One region of the Streptomyces sp. NPDC047108 genome, then DNA from elsewhere that is predicted to be linked to it. Evidence: riboswitches for the same ligand, from Rfam matches in the RefSeq annotation. Region 1 holds a riboswitch; the other holds the start of a gene.
The links. Region 1 has a riboswitch for S-adenosylmethionine ahead of thrC (threonine synthase). Riboswitches for the same ligand answer to the same signal wherever they lie in the genome.

Region 1 (4,523 bases):
ACGGGCTGCCACGCGTCCGTGCCGAACTCGGCGTTGATCTCCCCGGCGACCCGCTGCACCTCGTCGGTGTAGTCGCGGTAGACGGCGAGATCCTGCCGCGAGGGGTAGGCGAAGGCGAGGTGGACGACCAGGCCGCGCCACTCCGGATGGTCGGTGAGCAACTGCCGGTACGCGTGGAGGCCGCGCACGATGTTCTTCGACAACTCGGTGCGGTCGACCCGGACGACGACCCGGCGCTCCCGGCCTCCGATCTGCTCGCGCAGGGCGGCCATCCGCTCGACCACGTCCGGACGGTGCGACCGCTCCCGCAGGAAGTCGGCGTCGGCGCCCAGCCCGTGGACCCCGAGCCGCGTCGTACGGCCCTCGCAGGTGACGGCGTCGGAGGCGCCGTCCGTGGAGTCCACCTCGCCGTCGAGTACCTCCGCGGCGCAGGCGGCGAACGCGTCGGCCCACCGCTGGGTGAGGAACCCCGCCCGGTCGGCGCCGAGCATGCCGCGCAGGAGCTGCCGGGCGATGTCGTCGGGCAGCAGCCGGAAATAGTCCACGGGCGCCCACGGGGTGTGCGAGAAGTGCCCGATCCGCAGATCGGGGCGGCGCCTGCGGAGCATGCCCGGCACCAGGCACAGGTGGTAGTCCTGCACGAGCACCGCGGCGCCCTCGGCGGCCTCCTCGGCGAGGGCGTCGGCGAAGGCGGCGTTGTACGACTCGTAGGACGTCCACCGGGCGCGGAACGCGGCGTCGAAGGACGGCTCGAGCGGGGTCTGGTAGAGCAGGTGGTGCACGAACCACAGCACCGAGTTCGCGATGCCGTTGTAGGCGTCGGCGAAGACGTCGGGGTCGATGTCGAGCATCCGTACGTGCTGGCCGCCGGTCTCGGCGGGGTCCAGGCGGGTGCCACGGCGGCGGACGGCCTCGCGGTCTCCGTCGCCGAGCGCGGCGCAGACCCACAGGGCGCCCGCGTCGGGGCCGATGGCGGACAGGCCGGAGACGAGGCCGCCTCCGCCGCGCCGGGCACTGAGCGAGCCGTCCTCTTGGAGGGTGTGCGAGACCGGGCCGCGGTTGGACGCGACGAGAACCTGGGCAGCCTGCTCTGCGACCATGCCGCGAGCCTAGCCCGTGACAGATCCGCGCAAACGTGCGTTTCGCCATCCGGCGGGGGCGGCGTGATGTCGGGATCCGATTCCGCGATGCGGAAGGGATCCCGACGTTCGGCCGGCGGTCACGGGCGCATGCAGCGCGAGGTCTTGCCGTGGGCCGTCCATGCCTTTCGGCTGCCGGCCGGTGGCGTGTGGTTGCCCTTCCCCCGGACTCCGTCCGGGGGGACCCCCACCGCCCCGCGGAACGACTGCCACCCAAGGCCTCCCGCGGAACGACTGCCCCCCGGTCGCTACGCCACGCGGCCGTCGTGAGGGGTGTGGCGCGCCCGGTACTCCGGGATCGTGGCCATCGGCGGGCGCTCCTCCGCCGCCACGTCGTGGACCGTCGGGGTGAAGCCCGCGTCCGTGCGGTCGAACTGCGTCAGCACCGGCCGTACGAGGTGCCCGCGCGCCAGCCGCGCCTGCGCCGTGCGGTAGATCGTCGCCGCCATCCGTCCCAGCGCCTGCCCGTCCTGGTGCCGGTGCCGCCGTACGCCGACGTCGACCTGGGCCAGCGCGTCCAGCCCGGCCAGGTCGAGCGCGTCGATGAGCATCGCCAGCTCCACGCCGTAGCCGACGGGGAACGGGAGCTGCTCCAGCAGCGACCGCCGCACCGCGTACTCGCCGCCGAGCGGCTGGACGAAGCCCGCCAGCCGCGGCCAGTGGAGGTTGAGCAGCGGGCGGGCGACCAGCTCGGTGACGCGACCGCCCTGCTCGACGGGGCCGAGGGAGTCGTCCGGCGGCTTCTCGTCCGCACCGAGCGGGCGGTCGTACATCGCCTTCACCAGCTGCACGTCCGGCTCGGTCAGCAGGGGCCCGACGATCCCGGAGACGAAGCTCGACGAGAACGCGCGCAGGTCCGCGTCCACGAAGCAGACGATCTCCCCGCCGGTGACCAGCAGCGACCGCCACAGCACCTCGCCCTTGCCGGGCTCCGCGGGCAGCCGCGGCAGGACGGCGTCGCGGTGGACGACGCGGGCGCCGGCCTCCGCGGCCACCTCGGCCGTACGGTCGGTGGAGCCGGAGTCGACGACGACCAGCTCGTCGACCAGCGGGACGGCCTCGCTCATCAGCTCGCGCCGGATCGTCTCGACGATCGGCCCGACCGTGGCCTCCTCGTCGAGGGCCGGGAGCACGACGCTGACCGTTCCGGCCGGCCCGGCGTTCCGCTTGGCGGCCAGGAGCCGGTTCAGCGGACGGTCGGCGGCCGACCAGGAGCGGTGCTCCAGCCAGTGCTCCACCTCTTCCAGCACGTCTGCGTCTCTCCCTGGGGTGCGGGGACCCGTACGGGCCCGTCTGTACCGTGTGCGGGGCCGCGGAACCCGGCCGGGTCCGTGATCCGTCTCGCGGTTCGGACGACTATCTCAACCGTCCGCGCCGTCCGTTACAGTCTTGAACAACGCAGGTGTCCACTTCATGTCGGGGTGGACCCGCACAAACGCCCGGGCGTAGCAGCCCGGAGCCATACCGCTCATCCAGAGGGGCAGAGGGAACGGCCCGTTGAAGCCCCGGCAACCCTCCAGTCGGTCTCGTGCATCCAGCGAGGCTCCCGACTCGGGAAGGTGCCAATTCCGTCTCGTGGCGAAGTCCGTCACGGGGAAGATGAGGAGAAAGGGCCTCGCCATCCATGGCTGTGCAAACCGTTGCCAACAGCACCGACTCCGTCTCGCTCGGACCCGCCGCCGCGCTGTCCTGCCGTGAGTGCGGCGAACGCTTCCCCCTCGGCCCGATCTTCGCGTGCCAGGTCTGTTTCGGGCCGCTCGAGGTGGCGTACGACCTGCCGAGCGGCGACCCCGAGGGCCTGCGGAAGCGCATCGAGGCCGGGCCCGGCAACCTCTGGCGGTACGCCCCGCTGCTGCCCGTCCCCGAGGACGTGGCGAGCAAGCCGAACCTGAACCCCGGCCTCACCAAGCTCGTGCGGGCCGACAACCTGGCGCGCGAGCTGGGTGTCACCGGCGGCCTGCACGTCAAGGACGACTCCGGGAACCCGACGCACTCCTTCAAGGACCGCGTCGTCGCCATCGCCGTCGAGGCCGCGCGCGCCTTCGGCTTCACCACCCTGTCCTGCTCCTCCACGGGCAACCTCGCGGGCGCGGTCGGCGCCGCGGCCGCCCGCGCGGGTTTCCGCTCCTGCGTGTTCATCCCGCACGACCTGGAGGCGGGCAAGGTCGTCATGGCCGCGGTCTACGGCGGTGACCTGGTCGGCATCGAGGGCACGTACGACGACGTGAACCGCTTCTGCAGCGAGCTGATCGGCGACCCGATCGGCGAGGGCTGGGGCTTCGTCAACGTCAACCTCCGCCCGTACTACGGCGAGGGCTCCAAGACCCTGGCGTACGAGATCGCCGAGCAGCTCGGCTGGCGCATCCCGGACAACATCGTCATCCCGATCGCCTCGGGCTCCCAGCTCACGAAGATCGACAAGGGGCTCAAGGAGCTGATCCGGCTCGGGCTCGTCGAGGACAAGCCGTACAAGATCTTCGGCGCTCAGGCGGAGGGCTGCTCCCCGGTGTCGCGGGCGTTCAAGGACGGCCACGACGTCGTACGGCCGGTCAAGCCGGACACCATCGCCAAGTCGCTCGCCATCGGCAACCCGGCCGACGGCCCGTACGTGCTCGACATCTGCCGTCGTACGGGTGGTGCGGTCGAGGACGTCACCGACGAGCAGGTCGTGGACGCCATCAAGCTGCTGGCGCGCACCGAGGGCATCTTCGCCGAGACCGCGGGCGGTGTGACCGTCGGCGTGCTGCGCAAGCTGATCGAGACCGGGCGGCTCGACCCGGCGGGTGAGACGGTGGTGCTCAACACCGGCGACGGGCTGAAGACCCTGGACGCCGTCGCTCCGACCTCGCGGCCCACGGCGACGATCCGGCCGAGCCTGGACGCGTTCCGCGCCGCGGGTCTCGCCGGCTGACCCGCCCACTCCTCCGCCCACCCCTCCCACCGATTGGTGAACCGCATGAGCGTCAACGTCCGCATCCCGACCATCCTGCGCACCTACACCGGCGGCCAGGCGGAGGTGAGCGCCGACGGCGCGACCCTCGCCGAGGTCATCGAGTCGCTGGAGAAGAACCACCCGGGCATCGCCGCGCGCGTCCTGGACGACACCGGCAAGCTGCGCCGCTTCGTGAACGTCTACGTCAACGACGACGACGTCCGCTTCGAGGACGGGCTGCAGACGGCGACCCCCGAAGGCGCCGGGGTCTCGATCATCCCGGCGGTCGCGGGCGGTTGCTGACGAACCGTCCACCAACGGGTCCTTCAGAGGCCGGGTGGCGGTGAAATTCAACAACCTTTCGTAATCGTGATGACCCCCTCCGTGAGAGAAGTGGAGGGGGTCATTCCGCGCCATGGAGCGCGGTAGAGTTGGGCGCATCCCCCCTAGGC
Region 2 (4,523 bases), on a different contig from region 1:
CGTACGGTCACGACCCGGCCCGGTGTGGCCTACCTGGCCCATCTCATCGGCTTCTGCCTGGGCTTCCTCTACGCCTGGGCGCGCTACGGACGCGGGACGAGCGGGGGCGGAGCCACCAGGCGTGGCACCGCGGACGGTGAGGCTAGAGTGAGCAGCGCAGCCAGGGCGACCGAGGGAGAGAGCCAGCCGTGATCACCGCGATCGTGCTCATCAAGACCAGCGTGGACCGCATCCCCGAGATCGCCGAGACGATCGCCGCCCTGGAGAACGTCAGCGAGGTCTACTCGGTCACGGGCAATTACGACCTGGTGGCGATGGTCCGCGTGGGCGAGCACGACGACCTGGCGGACATCATCCCCGGACGGATCAGCAAGATCCCCGGCGTCGAGGTCACGGACACGCATGTGGCGTTCCGTACGTACTCCCAGCACGACCTGGAAGCGGCGTTCGCGATCGGTCTCGACGCGTAGCGGCTTGAGGGCCTTCGGCCCTCGCCGCGGAGCGGTTGCTTCAAGGGCCGGGGCCCTTGAAGCATGTCGGTTGGGGTGCGGCTTGCGCCGGGCGGCGGGTGGTGGTGTTGCCGCAGGGCGCGGCGGGATCTGCGCGTCCGCGGGCAGTCCGCGCGAGCGCCTACGGTCCAGGTCGCCGGGCGTGGTGCGGCGGCTGAACGCCGGTGGCCGTCGCTGCGCCCACCCGTCCCGCCCCGGCGGACGACTGCCCACAGCAGCGCACCCGCAGCGCCAACTCCGCCACGGGCGACCCCCCGAGGCGGTCCGCTCACCCGCCTCCGCGGGCAGCCCCTCGCGGGCACCGGGCCTCGTCCGGCGGATGAGCGCCGGTGGTCGGCGCTGGGCCGCCCGTCCCGCCAGGACGGGACGGGCGGCCGCAGCGGGGCCAATCCCCATCGGCGGGGACCCGTTGAGACCGGTCCGAGCCCGGCGCGCGGCCGTGCGGCGGGTTACGCGTTGCGGTCCGGGACGCAGCGGCCGTCCTCCGTGCGGTAGGTCCACTGGGCGCCGTTCGCGACCAGTTCCTTCACCGCCGCGACGAAGCGGTCCACGTGCTCCTCCGGCGTGCCCGCGCCGAAGCTGACGCGGATCGCGTTGAGCGACTTCTCCCCCGGGGCCGCAGCCTCCGGCGCCCCGCACTCCCCCGGCTCGTCCGCGTGGCTGCCCAGCAGCGTCCTGACCAGCGGGTGCGCGCAGAAGAGGCCGTCCCGTACGCCGATGCCGTACTCGGCGGAGAGCGCCGCGGCGAAGTGCGAGCTGTTCCAGCCGTCGACGACGAACGACAGGACGCCGACCCGCGGCGCGTCGTCGCCGAACAGCGACAGCACGCTCACCTCCGGGACCTCCGCCAGCCCTTCCCGAACGCGCGCGACCAGCGCCTGCTCGCGCTCCACCAGCGTCTCGAAGCCCGCCTCGGTGAGCGCCTTGCAGGCGGAGGCAATGGCGTAGACGCCGATGACGTTCGGCGAACCGGCCTCGTGCCGGGCCGCCGTGGTGTGCCACTCCACGTCCACGCCGCCGTCCGCGCGCCGCGCGACCGTACGGCTCGCACCGCCGCCCGCGAGGTACGGCTCGGCCTCCAGCAGCCAGTCGGCGCGTCCGGCGAGGACGCCCGAGCCGAACGGGGCGTACAGCTTGTGCCCGGAGAAGGCCACCCAGTCCACGTCCGACTCCGCGATGTCCACGGGGTGGTGGGGGGCGAGCTGCGCCGCGTCGAGCACGATGCGGGCACCGTGGGCGTGGGCCGCTGCGGTCAGCTCCTGTACGGGCCACAGCTCGCCGGTGACGTTCGAGGCGCCCGTGACGCACACCAGCGCCGGGCCGTACGGCTCCCTGCCGGCGAGCGCTCGCTCCAGCGTCTCGACGGCCTCCCACGGCGTGCGGGGCGCGTCGAGGACGGAGACCTCGACACCCGGGGCCTGCTGCCAGGGCAGCAGTGAGGCGTGGTGCTCGGTCTCGAAGACGAACACCCGCGTGCCCTGCGGGAGTACGGACGCCAGCAGGTTGAGCGAGTCGGTGGTGGAGCGTGTGAAGACGACCTGGTCGTCGTCGCGGCAGCCGAGGAACTCGGCGACGGCGGCACGGCTGTTCTCGAAGAGGTCGGTGGAGAGCTGCGAGAGGTACCCGGCACCGCGGTGGACGCTGCCGTAGTACGGGGCGTAGGCGGCGACGTCGTCCCACACCCGCTGCAGCGCGGGCGCGCTGGCCGCGTAGTCGAGGGCGGCGTACGTGACCTCGCCGCCGGTGACGAGCGGCACGAGGACGTCCCGGCCGAGGACGGGCAGCGGGGCGCCGACGGCGGACGCGGCGCAACAGGCGCCGGACGCCTCGGAGGCGGTGCCGTCGGCGGCGGTGGCAGCAGGGGCGGAGGCGGTCGAGGCGGTGGCAGCAGGGCGCACGGACATGGCGGAATCTCCCGGTGACAGGTGAAAGGCTTCTCAGGGACGCACGCGTCGCGCAGTACCGGCGCGGACGGCGTACGGAAGGCGCCTCGGCACACGGACGATCGCGGAGTGATCACCGCACGGAGGCTGTGGGAACGGGCCGCGGGCCCTAGCGCATTCGCTGATTCACGGAAGATCTCCCTCGACGACCCAGGATCCCTGGCGAGGGATCCGCGCTTGCCGCAGACCTCGCTGCCTGCGGCCTGGTCATCACCCGGGGCACCCCGCCACGGACGGAGGGTTGCCGGACAGCGGGCCGGGGCCTGTGTCGCTGTCACTCGTGACCTGGCGAGCATCATGCCACAAGGCCGTCATCGCGCAGGCCGCTGTCCGATACGTGGACAGCGGCCTGCGTTACGGCCTGTTGCGGCGGCTTCCTCACACCGGGTGCGGGAAGTCCAAGTGCCGTACGGATCAGAGCCGTTGGCGGCTCCGCGGGCTCAGCCGGTGGTGGACCCGGCGGCTCAGCCGTGGGTCGCCCCGACCCAGCGCTCCAGCGTCCGCCGTGCCGCCCCCGAGTCGACCGACTCGGCGGCCCGCTCCATCGCGGCCGCGATCTGCTCGGTGAGCGGCGCGTCCCGCGGGTCCAGGGCGACCAGCGCCGCGGCCGAGTTGAGCAGCACCGCGTCCCGTACGGGCCCGGTCTCGCCCGCCAGCAGGCGGCGGGCGACATCGGCGTTGTACGAGGCGTCCGCACCCCGCAGGGCCTCCACCGGCACCAGGTCGATCCCGATGTCGCGCGGGTCGAAGGACTCCTGCCGCACGGTCCCGTCCCGGACGACCCACACCTGCGAGGTGGCGGTGGTGGTCAGCTCGTCCAGCCCGTCGTCCCCGCGGAAGACGAGCGCCGACGAGCCGCGTTCGGCCAGGACACCGGCCATGATCGGCGCCATGCGCGGGTCGGCCACACCGGTCGCCTGGGCCCGCACCTTGGCCGGATTCGTCAGCGGGCCGAGGAAGTTGAACGTCGTGGGAATCCCCAACTCGCGCCGCGCGGGGGCCACATGACGCAGCGCGGGGTGGAACTTCACGGCGAAGCAGAACGTGATGCCGGCCTCGTCCGCGACCTCGACCACGCGCTGCGGCGACAGGTCGAGGTTGACGCCCAGCTTCTCCAGGACGTCGGAGGCCCCGCTCGCGGAGGAGGCGGCCCGGTTGCCGTGCTTGACGACCCGGGCGCCCGTGCCGGCGACGACGATGGCCGACATCGTCGAGATGTTCACGGTCTTGGCCCGGTCACCGCCGGTGCCGACGATGTCCACGCTCGGGCCTGGTACGTCGATGACATTGGCGTGGTCGTACATCGTCCGGACGAGGCCGGAGACCTCCTCGACCGTCTCGCCCTTGGCGCGCAGGGCGACCGCGAAGCCCGCGATCTGCACGTCCGTGGCTTCGCCGCGCATGATCCGGTCCATGGCCCAGGCGGTGTCCTCGGCGGTCAGGTTCTGGCCGGCGAGGAGGGAGGTCAGGACATCCGGCCAGGTGCGGGCCGCCGCGGGGCTGTCAGCTCCGGCTGGGGTCACACGGTCCATGGTCCGCTCCTGGATGTCGGATGGGCAGGTGGCGGCCGCCACCTGCGGTCTTGCGGCCAGCCTATCGGCGTGGCGGACCCGGCCGCGGCCGAGCCCGGAGTACGGACAGCGGCGGGCCTGCCGGGCACGGTGAGGCCCGGTCCCACCCCTGCCCCTTCCGTACGGCGCCGCCCTCCGTACGGGGTCCGGGCCCCCCACACGCCCGAGAGCCCCGGGTCCGCTCCCGAAGGGGCGGGCCCGGGGCCCTCGTACGACTCCTGCGGAGTCCGGCAGGCGGCCGGCGGTCCGGTCAGTGGTGACCGTGGCCCTCGGTGATCTCCCGGTACTCCTCGGCGGTCGGCTTGGCGATCTGGCTGTCCTGGCCGTAGAAGCCCTTCGACATCCGCGCGCGCAGCTTCTGCGTGCGCTTGATCTTCCGCCGTACTCCGTTCTCGTCGACCTCGGGGCCGAGCTCGAGCGGCGTGTACTGGTCGTGCTGCGTGAGCGTGTGCAGCTGCTGCTGCGACAGCGGCTCGTGCACCTCGATGAACTCACCGTGC

Region 2: another riboswitch for S-adenosylmethionine. It lies ahead of ABZ822_RS16310 (aminotransferase class V-fold PLP-dependent enzyme); the one in region 1 lies ahead of thrC (threonine synthase).

Annotation. Positions count from the first base shown of each region.
Region 1 is NZ_JBEYUP010000001.1:548,600-553,122, reverse strand. It holds gene ABZ822_RS02365 (trehalose-6-phosphate synthase) at 1-1,100, opposite strand, end outside; gene ABZ822_RS02360 (glucosyl-3-phosphoglycerate synthase) at 1,388-2,389, opposite strand; SAM riboswitch class I at 2,605-2,745, shown strand; gene thrC (threonine synthase) at 2,764-4,050, shown strand; gene ABZ822_RS02350 (ubiquitin-like small modifier protein 1) at 4,096-4,374, shown strand.
Region 2 is NZ_JBEYUP010000006.1:377,353-381,875, forward strand. It holds gene ABZ822_RS16300 (rhomboid family intramembrane serine protease) at 1-192, shown strand, start outside; gene ABZ822_RS16305 (Lrp/AsnC ligand binding domain-containing protein) at 189-470, shown strand; gene ABZ822_RS16310 (aminotransferase class V-fold PLP-dependent enzyme) at 959-2,413, opposite strand; SAM riboswitch class IV at 2,621-2,738, opposite strand; gene trpD (anthranilate phosphoribosyltransferase) at 2,917-3,984, opposite strand; partial or broken gene ABZ822_RS16320 (ubiquinol-cytochrome c reductase cytochrome b subunit) at 4,274-4,523, opposite strand, start outside.